2 regions of the Pseudoalteromonas sp. SG45-3 genome follow, and region 2 is predicted to be linked to the other one. Evidence: riboswitches for the same ligand, from Rfam matches in the RefSeq annotation. Region 2 holds a riboswitch; the other holds the start of a gene.
What was found. A riboswitch is a leader RNA that binds a small molecule or an ion and turns the genes downstream of it on or off. The one in region 2 is predicted to bind cobalamin.
Positions count from the first base shown of each region.

Region 1 (11,737 bases), on a different contig from region 2:
AGAAGTAACAATACGCTTAGAAGTAAAAGACGATAAAGCTTACATTGTTTCGCAAACGCATTTTGGTATGGCGGGCTTTCCACTACCAACGCAAGAAGACGTGCTTTCGCTTATGTCGGGTGGTTTTGACTCTGGCGTAGCAAGTTACCAAATGATTCGTAAAGGCGCACGTACGCACTTTTTATTCTTTAATTTAGGTGGCGCAGCGCACGAGATTGGTGTTAAGCAAGCGAGCTATTTTTTATGGAAAAAATACAGCTCAACACATAAAGTGAAATTTATAACAGTTGATTTTGAACCTGTTGTTGCTGAAATTCTAGAAAATGTTGAAAACAGCCAAATGGGTGTTGTGCTTAAACGTATGATGATGCGAGCAGGAAGTGTAGTGGCTGAAAAGTTGAACATTCAGGCGCTTGTCACTGGTGAAAGTATTGGCCAAGTATCTAGTCAAACATTAGCGAACTTAAGTGTGATTGACCGTGTTACTGAAACGCTTATTTTACGCCCGCTAATTCAAAATGATAAACAAGAAATTATTAATCTTGCTCGCCAAATTGGTACTGCTGAAATGGCTGAAACGATGCCTGAATATTGTGGTGTTATTTCTAAAAAGCCGACAGTTAAAGCCAAAATTGAAGTAATAGAAGCTGAAGAAGAAAAGTTCGATTTTGATGTGCTAGATACCGTAGTAAATAACGCGCGCATAATGGATGTACGCGATATTGACGTAGAGGCAAAGCAAGAGCTAAAAGAGGCTGAGTCGGTTGCTGATTTACCTGCAGGCTCTGTAGTTATTGATATTCGCTCACCTGAAGAAGAAGAAGCTGCACCGCTTGCAATCGATGGTGTTGAGGTGGTGCATTTACCGTTCTTCCGTTTGGCTACTAAGTTTGGTGATTTACCAAAAGACACTGACTACTATTTATATTGTGACAGAGGCGTAATGAGCCAACTACAGGCACTTATGCTGCACGAACAGGGCTTCGAAACTGTAAAAGTTTATCGCCCGTAAAGTTAAAAACTTATATAAGCGTGGTTTATACCACGCTTTTTTTTGCCTGAATTTTGACTAGCAACTCATCGTTGAAAGGCGTTGGAATACTGTGAAGTTTACCTTGTTGGCTAATATAGCCACATATAGCTGATATTTCGGTTTCTCTATTGTGAGCTATATCTTGCTGCATTGATGAGTAATTATTTGCGGTTAATTCCATTATTTTATAAGCGGTATTGAGAGCTTTAATTAATGGAATATTAAGCCCTTGAGCCTTTGCAATATTACACGCTTCAGTGAGTGCATTAAAAATTATTGTATTGTACTTAGGTGCACGTAATTCACCATTTTTTACATTACTTAAAGCGCTTAATGGGTTAATGGCAATATTGACGAGTAGCTTTTCAAAACGAAGCTGCTGAATGTTATTAGTAAACTTTAGGTTGGGTATTACTTTAAAAATATCAGCTATTGGCGCACTATTTTGAAGTGCAAGCTCATTACAGCCACCAATAACGCTTTGTCCTTCACCTGTGTGTTGCACAATATATTGGTTTGATTTAAAGCCCGCTATGCTTGTCGTTAAAAAGTAGAGTGCTTGATGAGTGTTTAGCTGGTTATTTATCTCATCAACGTTGCCCATTCCATTATGCGAAAGTACAACAGAGCAATGTGTCGGTAAAAATGGCTTTATTTGAGAAAACGCATCAAGCACTTGAAAAGCTTTAACGGTAAATAAAATTACATCAAATTCAGTTGCTTTATCTAGCTGATTTAATGAAATAAATTTAGCGTCAATTTTTTTTGATGCACCCTTAGCTCTGCTGTAAAAGCGGGTGTTTGTTGGGTTTTTACGAGTTAAAACACTGACATTATGCGATGCGCTCAAAAAGTGGCTCAGCAATAAGCCAATAGCGCCATCGCCAACGATTAAAATATTAGCCATGTGGGTTCTTTTTTCGAGGTGTAAAAATTACTCTAAGTAAAAAGTAGCTTGCAGCACCTGCAAAATCAGCAAAAAAATCACCAAGTGATGCTTGCCTATAAGGAAGTGCGTCTTGCATTATTTCTATCGAGGCGCCATAGCCTGCTAACAAGAGTATTTGAGCATATAAAGGAAGCTTAAAAGCCTTATCCATTATTATGGCTAATATAAAAAAAATCCCAAAATGGGCGACTTTATCAACATGAGGGAATAAATTTACAACGCCACCTTTTATTTCTTTAGCAAATAAAAAGGTGAAAGCCACTATGCTGATTAAAAAAACTGCTTGATAAACACGCCTTGTCACGACAAATCCTAAAATCGCTTAAAAAAGAGGCGCAAGTATATCAAACTAATTTAGTATCGCACCTGAACAAGATGCAGAAAAATGTAAAGATTTATAATTTTAGCGTTATAATTGCCACATAAAATTAAGATTAAATAGTTAGGAGTATACTAATGCCTTCATTTGATATTGTATCTGAAGTAGAAATGAACGAAGCTAAAAATGCGGTTGATAACGCAAACCGTGAACTAGAGACTCGCTTTGATTTTAGAGGCGTTGATGCTTCTATTGAGCTAAACGATAAAACAATTAAGCTTAAAGCAGAAGCTGACTCTCAAGTTATGCAGTTGTTCGATATTTTAGCGGGAAAAATTTCAAAGCGCGGTATGGATGTAGCTAGTTTAGAACTTCAAGATATTAGCCGTGCAGGAAAAAATGTATTTCGTAACGTTGGGTTAAAGCAAGGTATCGAAAAAGACATGGCCAAAAAAGTGGTTAAAGCCATTAAAGATTCAAAAGTTAAAGTACAAGCCGCTATTCAAGGCGAAGAAGTGCGTGTGACAGGTAAAAAGCGTGACGATCTTCAAGAAGCAATGCAGGTAGTACGCAGTGCCGATTTAGGTCAGCCTTTTCAGTTTAAAAACTTTCGCGACTAATTTATAAACTGTTTTTAATAAAAGTGCTTTAATTTGTCTATATTTGCAGACAGATTAAAGCTACTTAATTTTTTACAACTTTCCCACCTTATCCTCTCGTAGTTCTGCATGTATTAATCCACCTTTTGATATTTAAGCTATTATATTTAATTGAATATAATAAAAATTTCACTCTAGAAGGTATTAAAATGAGACCCCATCAATTATTTCTGTTATTTGTTTTGCTTATATTTACCAAGCCAAGCTTATCAAAGCCAGTTGATATTGACGTATTGGTCGAAGATGGCTACTTTCCGATTATTATTAACGCGCAAAAAAAGCAGGGCTTTGCTCCTGAGTTTATTAATATTTTAAACGACGCACAGGAGGAATTTAACTTTATACTTATTTCTTTACCTGTAAAAAGGCTTACTTTGTCTGTTGAAAAAAATAACTTCGACGTTTTATTTTTAATGGCAATGCAATGGCTGCCAAAAACAACGCAGAAAAACATTGAAAAAACTGAATTTTATACCATCACCAAAAACGAGCTTTATACACTCAAAGAGAATGCATCAGAACAAACTTATTTTGACAATCTGGACAAATTAACCAAAGTTGGGGTTTTAGGGTACTCGTATCAATTTGCAGGATTTAATACAAATGCCGAATACTTGAGAGAAGAGCACCAGGTAAGCCTTACAATCGATGAATTCAATGTAGTTAAAATGCTGCTATTAAGGCGCGCTGAAGTCGGGGTTTTAAACAGTATTGCTTATCAGTATTTTAAAAAGCAGAATATCTTAAATATGGATTTACTATTTAAGAGTGACGTACCAGATGCAGTGTATGAAACACATTTTTTGATTAACTCACAATCAAATAAAATATCTAGTCGCAAAATGGATGAAATATTAAATTTACCTACTACACAAATGCAACTTCAGAAGCTACTTGATAAGTACGGTATTCCTTCAAGCTATAATAATACAGCACTGAACTGAAATAGCTTTTAGCTATATAGACGTCCATTGACATTTGTAAACAAAATGCTCACAATGACGGCATATTTTCAAGGTGCTTGCTAGCCACTTCATGTAATGATTTTTTTAGCAGGATAATCGGGAAGTTGGTGCGTTTTCATGATGACTACAAGCCCAACACTGCCCCCGCAACGGTAGAGTATTGCATGTTTTTATGTGCTTACTGAGTCCGGAGACCGGCCTTGATGCAATCTTACTTACTTAAATCTTTGCGGTGGGCAAAGGTAGGGGATCTCATGTTAAACAAAACAACTCTAGGCGTTGCAATTTCTGCTGCGCTTTCATTTTCTGTGTCTGGTGCAGAGCAATCAATTGAAAAAATAACCGTTACAGCTAATAAGTTTGAGCAATCAATTAACGACGTTTTAGCGAGTGTAAATGTTATTGAACGTGCTGAAATAGAAGCTAGTAACGTACGCGATTTACCTACACTTTTAAGCACGCGAGTGGGTTTTCAAGTTAATCCAAACGGTGGTTTTGGTCAAAATACAGGCGTGTCACTTCGTGGTACGGGCTCTGGCGATACGTTGATTTTAATTGACGGTGTACGTACAGGCTCAGCAACACTAGGTCAAAAAGCATTAAATAATGTTCCTCTAAATAGCATTGAACGCATAGAAATTATTAAAGGCTCTCGCGCGGCTGTTTATGGCTCTGATGCACTCGCTGGTGTTATTAATATTATTACGCGTGAGTCAGATAACTTATCCCTAAGCGCTACATTTGGTTCTGACTCTTATCAAAATTATCAAGTTGCAGGCTCTGTAAAATCAGATGATATAACAACAGCATTTAACGCAGGCTTTGAAAAAACAGATAACTTTGATGTACTGCAAGGCGTAGCACCTGATGAAGATGGTTATGAAAATAAAAACCTTGGTTTTAAAGTAAACTACACCGATGCACATTACGGCGACTTTAAGTTATTAGGCCAATACAGTGAAGGCTATGCAGATTACGACAGTCGCTTTAGCCCAGCAGACAGTACGATTGAACGAGATGATTTTAAAAACTATCAACTTTCTGCAGGTTGGAGTAAAAACTACACTAACCAAACACATAGTGTTGATTTAGCGCTTTCAACAGATGATTCAGATAACACTTATGTTGATTTTTCAGTTGGGCCAACAACAAGTACCTTTATAACTAAACGTACACAAATTGATTATAACGGCCAGTACCTGTTATCTAATGAACTTAACATTAGTGGTGGTATTAATTGGTACAACGATGATGTGTCGCATAGTTCGCAACTATTTGTTGAAGACAGCCGAGATGTACTTGCCGTGTTTGTAGGTGCTTACTACGATGCAGACAAAGTATTGGCTAATTTAACTGTTCGCCAAGATGACGACGAGCAATTTGGCGATGAAACAACGTATACCGCCGCTGCGGGTTATCATTTATCTGAAGATGCAACATTTCGTATAAGCCAAAGTACTGGCTTTAAAGCTCCTACATTTAACGATTTATATTATCCAGTTTATGGTAACCCTGATTTACAACCTGAAAAATCAGTAAACCGTGAGTTAGGTTTGAGTGTAGATTTTGATATCGCGCAAGTTGATATTGCAGTATTTAGAAACGATATAGAAGATAAGATTGATTACGATGCAAACTTTGCATTGGCTAATATCGATGAAGCACGCTACGAAGGGGTTGAATTTAGCTTATCCCAGCAGTTTTTTGGTTTTGATAGCAACCTTAACTTTGCTTACTTAAGCGCTGAAGACGAAGAAACGGGCGCAGAGTTGCGTAATGTTGCTAAACGTACTTTTAACTGGGAACTTGCAAAACAGTTTGGTGCTTTTGATGCAAGCTTAGACATGCAATACCGTAGCGACCGACAAGGTGCTGTGACGCGCTTAGGCTCTTATACACTCTGGAACCTAGCGGGTAATTATCAAGTAAATGAACATATTGAAGTTTCGCTTCGTGTAGAAAACTTATTTGATAAAGAATATAACGCTGTTGATTCAAACGCTGATTTTACAACGGGTGAAGTGTATTACTACAACACGCCAGAGCGTCGCTTTTTTGCAGGCGCAAGCTACCAGTTTTAACTGTATTTATTAATATTAGAAAGCCCGACATATGTCGGGCTTTTTAATGTGTAGCTAAGTTTAACTACTAAAATTAGCTAGTCAGCTAAGAACTCTTTAAATACGGTTTCAAACTTGTGTAACTTAGGTGCTATTAAAATACTACAGTAACCCTGCTGTGGGTTTTCGTTATAGTAATCTTGATGATAATGCTCTGCTGGATAATACGTAGTGGCAGGGCTGACTTCTGTCACAATTGGCTCAGCGACATGGCTTTGCAGTTGAGCTATCATTTCGTTGGTTTGCTTAAGTTGAGCTTCATCGTGATAGTAAACCACACTTCTATATTGTGTGCCTATATCGTTACCTTGGCGATTCAATTGTGTTGCATCATGCAGTGTGAAAAACATTGCTAAGAGTGTTTCAAAGCTAACTACAATCGCGTCAAATTCAATTTTAACAACCTCAGCGTGACCAGTTGTGCCTGAGCATACAGAATCATATGTTGGGTTATTTGTTTCACCGCCGGTGTAGCCAGAGCTTACGGTTAGTACGCCATTTACACGTCTAAATGCAGCATCTATACACCAAAAACAGCCGCCACCAAATGTTGCTACTTGCGTTGTTGAGCTCATAAGTATTCCTAAAATGTATATGGGGTTTAAAGGCGAGCATAAATTGTATGCGCCGCAACAACAAGGTTACGGCGCAATTAAGAGGCTAGATCTCTTCGAAAGGTTTTTCAGCGGCTTGTTTGTCTAATTTTTGCTGTAAAAATTCAGGTGATTGAGTGTTACGTGCAAGTGCATAATATGCAGCAGGTACAACAAAAAGAGTTAGTAGGGTCGATACAATAACCCCAGTAAACACGACTACACCTATCACCATACGGCTTTCAGCGCCCGGACCTGAAGCAAGTACTAAAGGTACCGAACTCATAACCGTAGTCAGCGAGGTCATAATAATAGGGCGCAAACGCTGAGTTGCTGCTTGCAAAATAGCTTCACTAAATTCAACGCCTTTATCGCGTAGTTGGTTAGTAAATTCTACAATCAAAATACCGTTTTTAGCACTTAGCCCTATGAGCATGACAATACCTATTTGGCTGTAAATATTTAAGGTAAGTCCTGTAGCCCAAAGTCCGAACATAGCGCCCATTAAACCAAGTGGTACGGTAAGCATGATGACGAACGGATGCATAAAGCTTTCAAACTGTGCTGCCAGTACTAAAAAGGTAACAGTGAGTGCAAGTATAAATACGTAGGTCATCGCTGATGCGCCTTCGTAATAAAGCTGCGACTCGCCTTTGTAATCTACGGCGCCATCTATATCGTTTTCTTGCGCGGCTACTTCGTTTAAAAAGTTAAGCGCTTGCTCAAGCGTATAACCGTCGGCTAAGTTGGCGCTTAATGTAATTGCGCGCATACGGTTGTATCGGTTTAAGCGCGATGCGGTTGCTTCTTCTTTTAAGCTGATAAGGCTATCAAGTGGGACTAGTTCACCGCTTCGTGATTTAAGATATATATTTGAAATGTCAGTAGGGTTAGTAAAGTCTTCTTTAGTCCCTTTTAAAATTACATCGTATTCTTCACCACGGTCAATAAAGGTTGTAACACGGCGCTGGCCAAGCATTGTTTCAAGTGTACGGCCTACATCAGATACAGAAACGCCTAAATCAGCGGCCTTGTTTTTATCTATGCTGACTAAAAACTGCGGGAAGGTTTCTTTATAATCATGATCGATTCTTACTAAACCTGGGTTTTGTTCAGCACGCTTAATTATACGGTCACGCCAATCGGCAAGTTGTGCATAATCATTACCTTGCAATACAAACTCAATAGGGCGAGATGAACCACCACCGCCAATACCACGGCGCATAATGGCAAATGCACGAACATCGGTAACTTCTTGCATTTTACCGCTTATTTCGTCCATTACTTCCCATGTTGAGCGTTTGCGTTTATCCCAATCGGCCATACCAACAATAGCAACACCGCCGCTGCCACCCCAGCCAGGTACTCGAACAAGTACGCGACTTAGCTCACCTGCTTGCGAGTAAGGCATTAAGCGTTCTTCAATTTTAGCCATATTAGCGGCATTATTTTCATAACTTGCGCCCTCAGGGCCGCTCATCATAATAAAGAACGTGCCACGGTCTTCTTTTGGCGTTAGCTCAGAGGGGACTTGTAAAAACAACGAGTAACTAACAAAGCCCGCTAATAATAGGCTCACCATTAAACCCCATTTACGGGTTATGTTGGTGGAGAGTGAATTACGGTAACTTACTTCAATTTTAGTAAACTGGCGGTCCATCCATTGGCTAAATTTATTTGGTTTGTCTGATACTTTAAGTACTTTAGAACACAAGGCTGGTGCGAGAGTCAGCGCTGTAACACTTGAGAAAAATACGGCAGCACTTACCGCCATTGCAAACTCAGTAAATAATGCCCCTATACGGCCATCCATAAACACCAATGGCACAAACACCGATATTAGTACAAGCGTGGTTGCGACAATGGCAAAACCAACTTCACGCGCACCTCTATATGCAGCTAGTAATGGCGGCTCACCCAGTTCAATACGACGGTGAATGTTTTCAAGCATTACAATGGCATCATCTACTACTAAACCAATAGCCAGTACTAAGGCAAGTAAAGTTAGTAAGTTGATTGAGTAGCCCATTGCTAATAAAAACATAAAGCTACCAACAAGTGCGACCGGTACGGTAACCGCAGGAATAAGCGTTGCTCGTATATTGCCTAAAAACAAAAATATAACGAGTACGACTAAACCCATAGAGATGGCAAGTGTGCTGTAAACTTCACTAATTGATTCTTTAATAAATACAGACGAATCGTAGCTGTCTTGAATTGTGGTGCCTTCAGGTAGGTTACGTTTGATTTTTTCAAGTTCACTGCGTGCGTTATCTACTACGGTAAGCGTGTTTGCTTTAGCTTGTTTTACAATTCCTAGGCCAATCATGTTGCGCCCGTTACCACGAAATAAGCTTTCGTCATCGGCAGCTTCTAATTTTACGTCGGCAACTTCACCTAAACGCACTAAATAACCTTCTTCACCACGTTTAATAACAAGGTTTTTAAAATCGCGCTGATCTTTATAACTACGTGCGGTACGCACGGTAAAGTCGCGATCTATTGATTCTATTTCGCCGGCAGGTAATTCAACGTTTTCTGTACGCAGTGTATTTTCAATATCGCTCGAGGTAATGCCACGAGCAGCCATTGCTTGGCGGTTTAGCCAAATTTTCATGGCGTATTGGCGCTCACCACCAATACGCACGTTAGATACACCATCTACAACGGCTAAACGGTCAACGATAAAGCGCTGTGCGTAATCAGAGAGCTGTAACGAGTCCATTGTTTCGCTGTTTAATACAAACCATGCGATTGGGCTTTCATCACTATTTGACTTAGACACTTCTGGTGGGCGTACCTGATCGGGTAAACTATCAAGTGCACGTGCTACACGTTCGCGTACATCGTTAGATGCGGCATCTATATCGCGGTTAATATCAAACTCAATGGTAATGTTTGAACGCCCATTACGACTAGATGAGTTTATACTTTTAATGCCTTCAATACCGGAAATTCGATTTTCTATTATTTGCGTTATTTTTGTTTCTATAATTTCGGCAGAAGCACCTGTGTATTCAGTGCTGATATTTACTATTGGTGTTTCAATATCAGGGTACTCACGAAGTGGCAGCATAGTAAATGCAACCAGACCAAAAGTAAGAAGCAGTAAATTAATTACTATGGCAAAAACGGGGCGTTTAACGCTAGTATCAGTAATTTTCACGTATTACCCCTTTACGCTTACTTTACTACCAGAGCGAATTTTTATTAGCCCTTCAGTAACAATTTGCTCGCCATCATTTAAACCTTCATCGATAGCAACCCAGCCATTATTTCTGCCAGCAACATGCACTTCAACCTTATTGGCTACTCCGTCTTGAATTTGAAAAACAAAGTGTTTGTCTTGTAAAGGGATAACCGCTTTTTCTGGCACCATTAAAGCTTGGTTACTGCTTAGCTCAAGTGCTGTATTTAGTAACATACCAGGGCGAAGTAATCCTGATTTATTAGCAAAACTTGCAGTTACTTCAACACTGCGTGTTACCGAATCAATACGCGAGCTAATATGCGTTACCTTGCCGTTAAATGTCTGCCCTGGGTAGGCATCGTTTTGGGTAAGTACTTTCATACCTATGTTTAATTGTGCTAAATATTTTTCAGGTACTTTGAAGTCAACTTTAATAATACTAATATCATCAAGTGTGGTGATTATTGTTGTGTTGCTTACGTAGGCGCCAACTGATATTTCACGCTTACCTAACAGGCCTGAAAATGGCGCGGTAATAGTCATTTCATTTAACTTTGTTTTAGCGCTTTCTAGTTGAGCTTCAGTGGCATCAACACGAGATAATTGTTCTTCAAGTAATGACTTTGCCGTTGATTGCGAGCGTGACAGTTCGGTAAGGCGATCTAACTGGCGTTTTTCCTCACGTAAGTTAATACCGAGTTCTTTAACTGCAAGTTGCTCTTGTTGGCTTTGTAACTGTACTAATTTTTGTCCTTTACTGACTAAGTCGCCATCTTTAAAATATATATCTGTGACATAATCGTTTTGCGCACTTTTTATATAAATAGCTTGGTTTGCACGTGCACTACCGATGGCCTCTATCATCACTGCGTTTTCCTCAGAGGTAACAGTATGAGCCGTTACTTGGGTAGACATTTGTGATGAATCGGCTTGTTCGCCGTGGCTAGCGGGTAAATATAAATAAACGCTAAATATTAGAAGTAGCGTAATAATAAATGGAAAAAGTGCTTTACCTGATTGTCTTGAGTACATTGATTTCATACCTGAAAATGAATTGTAAGTATTGTACGAAATAAGACCGTGAAAAGACGGTTATGTATCTCATAAATTTGTGCGTTAAGCGTAAAAGTAAATAAGATTTATTCATTGTTCCTATTTTGTTGAGGAAAAAGCGGTAATGTATGAAATTTAAAACTAGCTGTAACTTATGTATAACAACAAGAAAGGTCATAATTTGGGGCATTATTATGTTTGTTTTTTATATGGTGTTTTACCAATATGGATAAATCTGACAATGTCATTAAGTTTCGGGCACAGGGCGCGCGAAACGCAATTGAGGCGATTGTTGTAGGTGCTATAGGCTTAGTCTTTATTATGTTATTTAATTTACTGAGGCCGGGTGAGATTAGCATACTTGAAATATTTTTAGTGAGCTTGTGCCTTGTGGCTATTTTTATTGGATTTTTAAAATCTCAAGAACCATACCATAGCCTTATATTAAGCGAATCTGAGCTCGTTTATTGCCACAAGTACGGAGCTTGGTGTATGCCTCATAGTAACTTTCATCACAGTGGAATACCCAAAGTAGAAGATGGCTTTGACTATTTAGAATTAAATGCGGTTGGCGTTAAGGTAAATGATATAGACGACTTTTTATCAAGCATAGCGCCTAGAATTGCAGGGAAATTATTAATAGAGCAGCGTAATTTATTTATGCAAGTCGTTCAAAAACATTGCAAAAATGGCAATTGCCCATCAGAATGGTTAATAGAAGATACACATTACACATCCCATAAAGGGATAAGCTATACTGGGCTTATAGCCATGTTTGCTAATAGAACTAAGCACCTTCAGCAGCTAACAGGTTACGATTTATTATTGCCTGCCAGCGTGTTAGATAGAGATATTT
Region 1 covers NZ_JACJEN010000018.1:75,325-87,061, reverse strand. The annotation lists gene thiI (tRNA uracil 4-sulfurtransferase ThiI) at 1-1,012, shown strand, start outside; gene H5126_RS17225 (ketopantoate reductase family protein) at 1,038-1,940, opposite strand; gene H5126_RS17220 (VanZ family protein) at 1,933-2,286, opposite strand; gene H5126_RS17215 (YajQ family cyclic di-GMP-binding protein) at 2,439-2,921, shown strand; gene H5126_RS17210 (hypothetical protein) at 3,110-3,904, shown strand; cobalamin riboswitch at 3,959-4,143, shown strand; gene H5126_RS17205 (TonB-dependent receptor domain-containing protein) at 4,180-6,006, shown strand; gene msrA (peptide-methionine (S)-S-oxide reductase MsrA) at 6,084-6,620, opposite strand; gene H5126_RS17195 (efflux RND transporter permease subunit) at 6,706-9,804, opposite strand; gene H5126_RS17190 (efflux RND transporter periplasmic adaptor subunit) at 9,808-10,860, opposite strand; gene H5126_RS17185 (DUF2982 domain-containing protein) at 11,107-11,737, shown strand, end outside.
Region 1: another riboswitch for cobalamin. It lies ahead of H5126_RS17205 (TonB-dependent receptor domain-containing protein); the one in region 2 lies ahead of H5126_RS03810 (ABC transporter ATP-binding protein).

Region 2 (11,737 bases):
CGTGTTGGCTTGTCGCCTTATGGTGGCTATAAGGTCTAACATATCGACGTTTTGACTAAGCCTGCAGTAAAACTCTTCGCTATTAAAAGGTTTGTGCAAATAATCGTTTGCGCCATTTTTTAAAAATAAACTAGAAAGCCCTACAGAGTCAGAACCCGAAATACCAATAATAGCTTTTTCATCATTGCTGTATAAGCGGCGAATCTCGCTACATAGTTCATCGCCATTCATATTGGGCATTTCATTATCAGTAATAATAACTGAAATATCAGGTGAAGCTTCAAGCAGGTTTAACGCTTCTTGTCCGTCTTGTGCTTCAATAATTTGATACTTATGGCGCACTAATAAACTACAAATGTATCGTCGGGTCGATTTAGAGTCGTCAACAACGAGTACTTTTACATTTTCGTTGCGAGGCAGGCGCTGTAACTGTTTTTCGAGGTACTGATAAGCTTGTTTATTTTCTTTAATGATGTAATCGATGATTGGGTATTTTTCTACAGTGTCGCGAGTTTTTTTATCAATATTGCCCGTCATTACAATAGTTGGAATGTCTGCATTAATAGTACAAGGTATTGCCTCACCTAATGGGGCATCAGGTAATATGAAGTCAACTACAGCGCAAAAATAGCTATTTTTACTTATAAGCTCTTTTGTTTGCGCTAATGACTCAGCTATATCAACTTCATAACCAGCCTTAAGCGCGATGTGCTTTTGCACTCGCGCCATGGCAGGTGTATCTTCAACTATTAGTATTTTTCGCGTCACGGAACAACCCTATATATATTTTGCAAAAATATTTGCTTATACAAGTTGTAACTGTTAAAACGCAAAAAAGCAAATAACTTAAATACTTACAGATTATCCGCTTCTGAATAATACTCTTGGCTAATCGGCGCCGGGCTCGACATTTTTGAACGGCCAAATAAAGTATGAAACTTAGTTTTGCAGGTCGTTAGTTTTAAGTATTTTACCCAAGCTCGTTCGATTGGGTTGGTAGGTTCTTGTGAGCCAGTTACGACTGCTACAAACTGTTCTTGGTGTTCGTTTTGCGGCTCAATTGTTTTACTGTATAAGCCTTTTAAAACAACTCCGTGTTGTTCAAGTATGCTGGCTTCTAATAAGGTGAAGTTTCCGCTGCGGCTAAAGCCTCGTGGAAAGTTTTGATCATCATAAAATTGACGTTGGCTAACAAATGCTTGGCGTAGTAATGAAATGTTATTGCTCATAGCTTTATCCTCATACCTTAGTAATTAGCTGGAGTATGATGCAAGTTTGGCAATTTATTAAACAAATTATTTTTATCGTGAGGATAAAAAATTGGATATCGATTTATTAAAAACATTTGTTGAGGTAGTGCGTACGCGTCACTTTGGTAAAGCGGCCGAAAACCTTTATATTACGCAGTCTGCAGTGAGCTTTAGAATTCGCCAATTAGAGCAAGGACTTGGTGTTAATTTGTTTATTCGCCAGCGTAATAACATTCAACTTACAGCACCTGGCGAGCGTTTATTACCCCATGCACAAATGATTATTACGGGCATGCAACGCGCCAAAGTGGATGTTGCGCTTGCCGATAATATGCATAAGCAAATTAGCTTAGCAGGAACGCCCAATATTTGGGATGCTTTTTTACAGTTTGGTATAACAAATATTGTATCAGCGATGCCGGGCGTGTCATTAGTCGCAGAAGTTAAAGCACAACAAGAAAGCACTCGGCTGTTATTAGAACGCACGCTTGATTTGGCAATATTGTTTGATCCACCAAAAGTAGACGAGCTAGTGGTAGAGCGAATCTGTGAGTTGCCAATCATTCCCGTAAGCGGATACGACACTGCAACGAACGAAAACTTTTTTGATAATCAGTATGTATATGTTGATTGGGGAACTACTTTCTCACTTTGGCATGCGCGTCAGTTTACCGGTAAAACACCGCCTTATTTTAGAACCAGCACAGGACGTATTGCACTTGATTTAATACTGCAATGTGGCGGCAGTGCATTTATACCTCAAGTATTGGTAGAAGGGCATTTAGAAAAAGGTGAACTGTTTCATGTTAAAGATGTAGAAAATACCTCGCGAGACGTGTTTATAGCGTATCACAGAGACAACGAGCAAAAAGAGTTAATAGAAACCTTAGTTAATTTACTATCGCAAATGACCCCAAGCTTGTCATTAAAGAAAAGTAAGTAAGTTCGGCCGTTTATTAGGCTTTCATGTTATTTTGATTTCAAATTTAATGCATTTTTATTAATAAAAAAAGACATTAATATTTCCATTGTAATATTACTGTCATTTAGCGGTGACAAAATGCAGCAGTTTTAAAAAATTAGTCTTTTGTGATTATCCAAGGAAATAACATGAAATTTGTAAAATCGAGCTTATGCTTAGCACTATTAAGTGGTTTATCTTTTAATGCACTTGCCGATGTAGACATTTACGGTAAAGCGAATGTAACAGTGCAATCATCTGATGACGGCGAAGGATCTTTTACTGAGATAAAAAGTAATGCATCTCGTCTTGGTGTTAAAGGTTCTGAAAAAATAAATGATAGTTTAGAAGCGGTATATAAGTTTGAGTTTCAAGTTGATGTGTCTGATGCTGATTCAAAAGGCGATAACGACGACAATATTTCTGCGCGTAACCAATACGTTGGTTTAAAAGGTGCGTTTGGCCAAGTGGTTATTGGTCGTAACGATACTGCGCTTAAACAATCTCAAGGTAAGTTAGACTTGTTTAACGACCTTGAAGGCGATATTAAAAATGTATTTAAAGGTGAAAACCGTTTAGGGAATACTGTTAGTTATTCATCAAACTCATACGAAGGTTTTAAAGTACTTGCTACTTTTGTAGCTGAAGATGATGTAGACGCTGATAACGGTTACTCAATGGCGGTTACTTACGGTGACGTGGCACTTAAAAAGAGCGCAGTATATGCCTCTATCGCAGCCGATAGTGAAGTAAATGGCTACGATGTAGTACGCGCGTCAATCCAAGGTAAAGTTGAAAACTTTAAGTTAGGTGCAATGTACCAAACACAAGAAAAAGTTGACGGCAGCGCAGAAGCGGATGGTTATCTATTAAATGCAGCTTACAGCATGGGTAACAACACATTTAAAGTACAATACCAAGACATGGACTTTGACGACAGCGACGATAAGTCAGCAATATCAGTTGGTCTTGATCACAAATTAAATAAAAACATTAAAGTATTTGGCTTTTACTCAAGCTTCGACATGGACAACAACGTTGACCAAGACTACGTAGGCTTAGGTATGGAATACAAGTTTTAACTATTCGCTAAATTAGTTAAAACACTCCCTTTTTAACCGCGCTCTTTTGAGTGCGGTTTTTTTTGCTTTAAATTATTTACTTAGCCGCCCATAATAGAGCTTCATTTGGAATGAGGTGCGAGTCCTCGACTGTTCCCGCAACTGTAATTAGCGCAAAGCTTTAAGTCAGATACAAATGGTATAATACCAATTTTATTAAAAACATGATCTTTCTAGCGAATTAAATAACTTACTAACTTCGTTAAAAATTATTCATATAGAACAAGTATATGTCATAATTTCCGCTTTGTTATTAAGCTATTTCTTTGTCGCTATAATAAATCACTAATTTAGTGCAATTGGTATAAATTCTTTTAACGAGCGGGTTTACTCATTTTTTCTTGTAGTGCATTAGTATTTTTATCGCATTTTAGTGAGTTTAATCCCGTCTAGGACTGACTATTGCACACTCAAACGCCATTAAATATACCATTACTAAACGTTAAAAACGTATCGTGGGGTATTGGCAATAAAACGATCCTCAAAAAAATAAACCTTACAATACACGAAGGTAAATTTGTTGGTTTAATTGGACCTAATGGCGCAGGTAAATCGAGCTTATTGCGTTGTTTATATCGTTTTAATAAACCCAGTGATGGCGTTGTAGAGTTTAACAACACCGATATTTGGCAGCTAAAAAGCGATGAGTACGCAAAAAAAGTAGCGGTTGTTTTACAAGAAACCCCGTCGCAATTTAACTTAAGCGTATTTGATGTTATTGCACTTGGGCTAACGCCTCATAAATCGCTATTTAGCTCAGTAACTAACATTGATAAACAAAAAATTACCCAAGCTATCAACACTGTAGGGTTGGCAGATCATATCGATCAAAGCTTTGAGTCACTTTCGGGTGGTGAAAAGCAACGTGCCTTGATAGCCCGTGCCATAGTTCAGCAACCTCAGTTGTTAATAATGGACGAACCAACTAGCCATTTAGATGTTAAATACCAAATACAGGTAATGGAGCTTGCTAAATCGTTGGGTGTAACGGTGTTTGCATCGTTTCACGATTTAAACTTAGCTTCTGCAATGTGCGATGAACTAGTGATTATTAAAAATGGTGAAATTACACATACAGGCACGCCAAGTGAGGTATTAACCGAAAACATGCTAGGCGACGTTTTTGGTGTCTGCGCTCAAGTAAATAACCACCCGCAAATATCGGAGTCGGGAAATAGCATCCCTCATATCACTTACTTTTATGGTTACGAATAATATGAGCGCAGTTAATACTCGCCAATCACTTGCGCTATTTATCAGTGCTGCAGCTGCTTTATTTAGCTTATTTGCAGCACTTAGTTTTGGCGCAGCAGAGACCTCACTTCAAGATGTATTTAATAGCTTTTTACTCTCAAATGATGCGTCTTTTAATTCGCGTATTATTTTTGAACTAAGAATGCCACGCACATTACTCGCCTTTTTAGCCGGCTCTGGCTTAGCAATTGCGGGGCTTATTTTACAAACGGTAACGCGTAACCCTTTAGCCGATCCTTACTTATTTGGTATATCGTCGGGTGCCTCATTTGGCGTGGTGTTACTTATGGCATTAGCAGGTATTAGCGCAGGTTTTATGTTATCGGCAGCAGCGTTATTAGGTAGCTTACTTGCCATGAGTTTATTAATACTTATTGCAGGTAGGCAGCAAAGTGCACAGGTAGAATCAATGCTATTAGCTGGTGTTGCGCTGTCGTTTTTATTTAGTGCATTTACCAGCTTGTTACTTTATTGGAGCGATCCTCAGGCGGTAGCCGCTATTTTATTTTGGACACTGGGCAGCTTTTCGCGTGCGCAGTGGGCTACGCTTTGGTTACCTTTATTGGTAATCACATTGTGTACGTTTGTAATGCTGAGCTTTAGAAGGCAACTCAATGCTATGTTACTTGGCGATGAAAGCGCAATTACATTAGGTGTTAGGGTTCAGCGCTTTAGAATACTTATGCTGGTGTTGAGCTCATTAATTACCGCTGTGCTGGTGGCTATGTGTGGTGGTATTGGGTTTGTAGGATTAATGGTACCGCACATTGTGCGCTTTTTTATCTCCCAAGGCACCATCGCGGGATTGCTAGTAACCAGCTTAGTGGGCGGTACATTTATGGTGTGGGTTGATGTACTTTCGCGCTCATTGCTGAAAAACCAAGAACTGCCCGTAGGTGTTATTACTGCAGCTATTGGTAGCGTGTTCTTTTTGAGTTTATTGTTTTTTAGAAAGCGAAGGGTGTAATTCCATGAAAACCTTAATGGTGCAAGGCACTACATCAGATGCTGGTAAAAGCACTTTAGTTGCTGCCCTTTGCAGGGTGTTTGCTAAGCGTGGGGTGAAGGTTGCGCCTTTTAAACCACAAAATATGGCACTTAATAGCGCAGTAACAAAAGATGGCGGCGAAATTGGTCGTGCGCAAGCTTTGCAAGCAATAGCAGCTAAAGTAGAGCCAGAAATAGACTTTAACCCTATATTACTTAAACCTAATAGCGATACTGGCGCACAAGTGATTATTCACGGAAGAGCCATTAGTAATATGGAAGCGGGCAAATATCACGACTATAAAAAAGTGGCGATGGATGCAGTAATTACCTCACATAACCGCTTAGCTAAACGCTTTGATTTACTCCTCGTTGAAGGGGCAGGTAGCCCTGCTGAAATAAACCTGCGTGAAAACGATATTGCCAATATGGGTTACGCCGAAGAGGTAGATTGCCCAGTAATTATAATTGCTGATATTGATAAAGGTGGTGTGTTTGCACATTTGGTAGGTACGCTTGCGTTGTTAAGCGAGTCAGAACAGGCGCGCGTAAAAGGCTTTGTTATAAACCGCTTTCGAGGCGATATAAGTTTGCTGCAAGGTGGGCTTGATTGGCTTGAAGAATACACAAACAAACCCGTACTTGGCGTATTACCTTATTTGCACGACCTCGCGCTTGATGCTGAAGACGCCGTCGCCATTGATAATAATGTAACCAACGCCACAATTAATATTGCAGTGCTGCTTGTACCCCACATTAGTAACCACACCGATTTTGATGCACTGCGTTTGCACCCAAACATTAATATAAATTATGTGCGCCACACGCAAACTATCCCAGACGTTGATCTGATAATTCTCCCTGGCAGTAAAAATGTACTGGGCGATTTAACCTTTTTGAAAAATGAAGGCTGGGACACTCAAGTTAAGCGCCACTTACGCTATGGCGGCAAAGTACTTGGTATTTGTGGCGGCATGCAAATGCTGGGCAATACCATTAACGATCCTGATGGTATTGAATCGTCATTAAAGCAAGTAAATGGGCTTGCTCTATGCGACTTTGAAACCACGCTAACAACACAAAAAGTATTAACTAAAATAACCGCTACACTGCTTTTAAATAACCAATCAACACCCTGTAGTGGTTACGAAATACATGCAGGGATTAGCCAAGGTGCAGCGCTTAATAAGCCATTTTTAACCTTTGATGAAAGCCACCCTTATGGCTTTAAAACAGATGGCTTTATTAGCGACGATAACGCCATTGCAGGCACTTATTTACATGGCTTATTTGATGAAGCCGATGCTACATCGCAAATTTTAAAATGGGTAAAACCAGGCGCCTCAATTAATCCAATTAGTATTGCCACTCATCGCGAGCAGCAGTTAGAACGATTAGCAACCATGTGCGAAACACATTTAAACATACAGCAAATTATCTCGATTTATGAAGGGCACAATAATGACTGAACAAAATAACGATAAACACAAGCAGCGCCAACAAAAAGTAAAAGAACAAGTGGATACACGTGTTGCGGCAGCGCAAGATGTAAAAGGTATTTTTCAGGTAATTACCGGTAATGGTAAAGGTAAATCAACCTCAGGCTTTGGCGTTGTAGCACGTTGCGTAGGGCATGGTAAAAAAGCGGCTGTTTGCCAATATATTAAAGGTACGTGGGAATGTGGCGAGCGTAATTTATTACAAGGTGCAGGTGTTGAGTTTGTTGTAATGAACACCGGTTTTACCTGGGATACGCAAAATAAAGAAGCCGATACCGCAGCCGCCCAAGCAACATGGCAAGAGTCAAAACGTATGCTTGCTGATAGCAGTATTGATTTAGTATTACTCGATGAGCTTACGTATATGGTGACCTACGGCTACGTTGATTTAGATGAAGTGGTAACAGCGCTTAATAACCGCCCACCAATGCAGTCAGTTATTATTACAGGGCGTGCAGCGCATCGTACTTTAACAGACCTTGCCGACACAGTAAGTGAAGTACGTAATGTAAAACATGCATTCGACTCAGGCATAAAAGCGCTCGAAGGGTTTGATTACTAATGTTTAAAGCGTTTTTTATTGGGGTGCTGCTTTTTTGTGTATCGGGCAGTGCACTTGCAGAGCTGGCTAATGATTCTAAAAAACTGCGAATAATCGCGCTTGCACCGCACATTGTCGAAAACCTATTTGCCATAGGGGCGGGCGATAATATTGTGGGCACGGTTGATTACGCCGACTACCCAAGTGAAGCCCAAAGTATTGAGCGCATAGGGGGGTATTACGGCATCTCGCTTGAAAAAGTATTGGCGCTTAAACCCGACTTAGTTATTGCGTGGAAAAGCGGAAATCAAAGCGAAGATTTAGCCCAAATAGAGCGTTTAGGTATAAAAGTGTATTTGAGTAATCCCACCACAATCGCTGGTGTAGCCGACGAGTTACTTACTTTTGGTGAATTTACAGGGAATATTGAGCAAAGCCAACAAGCGGCAAGCGCATTTACACAAAAACTAAACGCGATTATTAAAAGCCAGCAAGATAAAAAAAATATTACCGGATTTTATCAGTTATGGGCTGAGCCCATGATGACGGTAGGTAAAAACACATGGATAAATCAGCTGATTGAAACATGCCATGTAAGTAATGTATTTGCCGATAGCGTTACAGATTATCCGCAAATTAGTATCGAAAATGTTATTGTTACTAAGCCGCAAGTTATTATTATCCCTGATGAAAAATCAAAAACACCACAGCCGGTTGTTAATTGGCAAAAGTGGCCAGAAGTACCAGCAGTTAAAAATGATCAATTTATTAGCGTAAATGCCGATTTATTACATCGTTTTACTCCGCGCATGCTAGATGGACTCGCGGATATGTGTGTTAAAATAGACGCATCACGTAAACAGATTAAGAGTACACAATGAGCAATTGGGCTACATTTTTAGAAAGTGAATTACAGCAACCTTACATGCAGCAAACGTTAGAGTATGTGGCTAATCGCCGCAATGAAGGTGTTGCTGTTTACCCGCCTGAAGCTCAAGTATTTAGTGCTTTTGATGCCACCGCACTTAATGACATCCGCGTTGTAATTTTAGGACAAGACCCATACCACGGGGAAGGGCAAGCGCATGGCTTGTGTTTTTCGGTATTGCCTGATGTAAAAAAGCTGCCACCGTCGCTTAAAAATATGTATAAAGAGTTAGCTGTCGATATCAGCGGGTTTATTATTCCTGAGCATGGTTACCTGCAAAGCTGGGCAGATCAGGGCGTGTTTTTACTCAATACAGTATTGACCGTGGAGCAAGGGCAAGCGCATTCACATAAGCATTTAGGATGGGAGCAATTTACCGATAATGTAATTGCCCATATTAATAAGCACTGCGAAGGTGTGGTATTTATTTTATGGGGGGCACATGCACAAAAAAAAGGTAAAGGCATAGATAGCGCTCGCCATCATGTTTTAAAAGGACCGCACCCATCGCCGCTTTCGGCGCATAGAGGCTTTTTTGGTTGTAAGCATTTCTCACAAACGAATGAGTTATTGCAAGCCCAAAAAGATAAGCTAATTAACTGGCAAATCTAATTTATTCTAAAGAACTCAAATTGTTTAAACCATTAAAAAAGGCTTCCAGATTCTGGAAGCCTTTTTGTTTAGTTGGGGCGTATTGAATTAAAAATCGAGCTCATCAATTGCAATACTGTCTGTAAAGTAGTCTAGTTCTTGTAGTTCTTTACGTAGGCGCTGTTTGTCTTTTATTGCTTCTATTTCACGCCATTTTCTTTTTTTATTTTTTTGAGAGGTTTTTCTTGTTGTATCTGGTCCTTCTAATATCTCTAATATATCGTTTAGGCTATCCATGAACTTCTCCTATTGATTTTATTGACCTCAAGAATACCTATACCACAGGCCTAGTTAAAATAGAATAAAAAAGTGACAGTTATGTTACATAAGTGTGATTAATTGATGAAGGTTTATACGAAGATTATATGAAGGTTAAATAGAGAAGTAGCCAATTTTAGGCATAAAAAAACGCCGCTATTGCGACGTTTTCTAAAACACGATTATAGCAAATTACATTGCTTTAAAACGCGCTTCTAGTTGTTCTTGTGCATCAGCAAAAGAGCGAATACCTTCAGCCAGTTTTTCAGTAGCCATAGCATCTTGGTTATGTAACCAACGGAACTGCGCTTCTGTAAGTGGTTCTGGTTTTGGCTCTTTAGGAATATCTGTTTCTAGCAAGTATTCCTGTGCGCCTTCAAGGTTACCTAAATCTTCTAAAAGATTAGGGCTAATAGTTAGCTTGTCACAACCTGTAAGTGCAATAATTTCGCCTGTATTACGGAAACTTGCACCCATCACAACTGTTTTGTAGTCATGGCGTTTGTAAAATTCAAAAATGCTGCGTACAGACTGAACACCTGGATCTTGTAGCGGATCGGTTGGTTTTTCCATACCGTTAGCAACATGCCAATCTAAAATACGACCAACAAATGGCGAAATTAGAAATACGTTTGCATCGGCACATGCGCGAGCTTGGGCATCGCTAAATAATAAAGTAAGGTTACATTTAGTACCTTCTTTTTCTAGCTGCTCAGCGGCTTTAATGCCTTCCCACGTAGACGCTACTTTGATTAAAATTTTATCTTTGCTTACACCTTCTTTTTCGTAAAGGCTAAGTAGAGTATGTGCTTTATCAATAGTCGCTTGCGTATTAAACGAAAGGCGTGCATCTACTTCAGTAGAAATATAACCAGGAACAATCTCACTAATTTCTTTACCAAGTAATACGGCAAAGTAATCACATGCTAGTTCAAGTTGTTTAGCTGGCTCTTGCTCGGTTTCTTTTGCATAGCTCCAAGCTTTATCTAGGTAAGGCTTATATGCTTCAATCTCGCTCGCTTTTAATAAAAGCGACGGGTTTGTAGTTGCATCTTCTGGTTGATGCTTTTTAATAGCTTCAATATCACCAGTGTCGGCTACGATAGATGAATGTTGTTTTAGCCTTTGTAGAGCTGAAGTCATTTGCTTTCCTCATTCCAAGCAAGTTAAAAGAAAAATCTAATCACTCTTAATATATACAATCCATACTGCAACAGTGTGACAATGCTTGATAGGTCTTATGTCCTTATCAATAGAAAAACGGCAATGCATGGGTTATTAAGAGAGGATTTATTTAAACAAAACGTGCTTTTCGTTTCATTTAATGTTGAAATTGACACTAAATAAATTACAAGTCAATAGCTAACTATGATCACTGTTATTTCACCTGCAAAAAATCTTGATTACGAAACGCCACCCGCAACAGACAAGTTCACTCAGCCTGAATTACTAGAGCACAGCGAAGAGCTCATGAAAGTATGCCGTGAACTAACACCAGCGCAAATTGGCAGTTTAATGAAAATTAGCGATAAGCTATCTGGGCTTAACGCAGCACGCTTTAGTGAGTGGGCACAGCCGTTTACACAAAGTAATGCTAAACAAGCAGTGCTTGCCTTTAATGGCGATGTATACGGCGGTTTAGATGCAAGCACGCTTAAAGCTAGCGAGCTTGATTACGCACAAAACCATTTGCGTATTCTCTCGGGTTTATACGGCTTATTAAAACCACTTGATTTAATGCAAGCTTACCGTCTTGAAATGGGCACCAAGCTTGAAAACTCGCGTGGCAAAAACTTATACGAGTTTTGGGGCAGCGTAATAGCGAACAAACTAAACGACGTATTAAAAGCACAAGACGCGCAATACTTAGTTAACCTTGCTTCAAACGAGTACTTTAAAGCGGTAGATAAAAAAGCATTAAATGCACAAATTATTACCCCACACTTTAAAGACTGTAAAAACGGTCAATATAAGGTAATTAGCTTTTACGCTAAAAAAGCACGCGGCATGATGGCGCGCTACATTATCGAAAATAAAGTAACGCAATTAAGTCAGCTTAAAGAGTTTACTGTGGCGGGTTATTACTTTAGCCCTGAGGCAACAGTTAAAGAGCTTGAGCCGGTATTTATGCGCGACGAACAAAATTAGGTCATAAGCTTAAATAAACAATTGAAAAGCCATGCATTGCATGGCTTTTTTGATACTGGCGTTATATTTGCAACTATATCTAATATTAATGAGATTATTAATTAAATAGGTGCAAACAAAATGATCAGTATTCCGTCAG
Region 2 covers NZ_JACJEN010000002.1:313,015-324,751, forward strand. The annotation lists gene H5126_RS03790 (response regulator) at 1-768, opposite strand, end outside; gene H5126_RS03795 (DUF413 domain-containing protein) at 855-1,229, opposite strand; gene H5126_RS03800 (LysR family transcriptional regulator) at 1,321-2,193, shown strand; gene H5126_RS03805 (porin) at 2,361-3,293, shown strand; cobalamin riboswitch at 3,355-3,489, shown strand; gene H5126_RS03810 (ABC transporter ATP-binding protein) at 3,735-4,547, shown strand; gene H5126_RS03815 (iron ABC transporter permease) at 4,549-5,553, shown strand; gene H5126_RS03820 (cobyric acid synthase) at 5,558-7,042, shown strand; gene cobO (cob(I)yrinic acid a,c-diamide adenosyltransferase) at 7,035-7,634, shown strand; gene H5126_RS03830 (cobalamin-binding protein) at 7,634-8,494, shown strand; gene ung (uracil-DNA glycosylase) at 8,491-9,153, shown strand; gene H5126_RS03840 (DUF3545 family protein) at 9,241-9,429, opposite strand; gene tal (transaldolase) at 9,643-10,593, opposite strand; gene yaaA (peroxide stress protein YaaA) at 10,819-11,598, shown strand; gene H5126_RS03855 (mechanosensitive ion channel family protein) at 11,719-11,737, shown strand, end outside.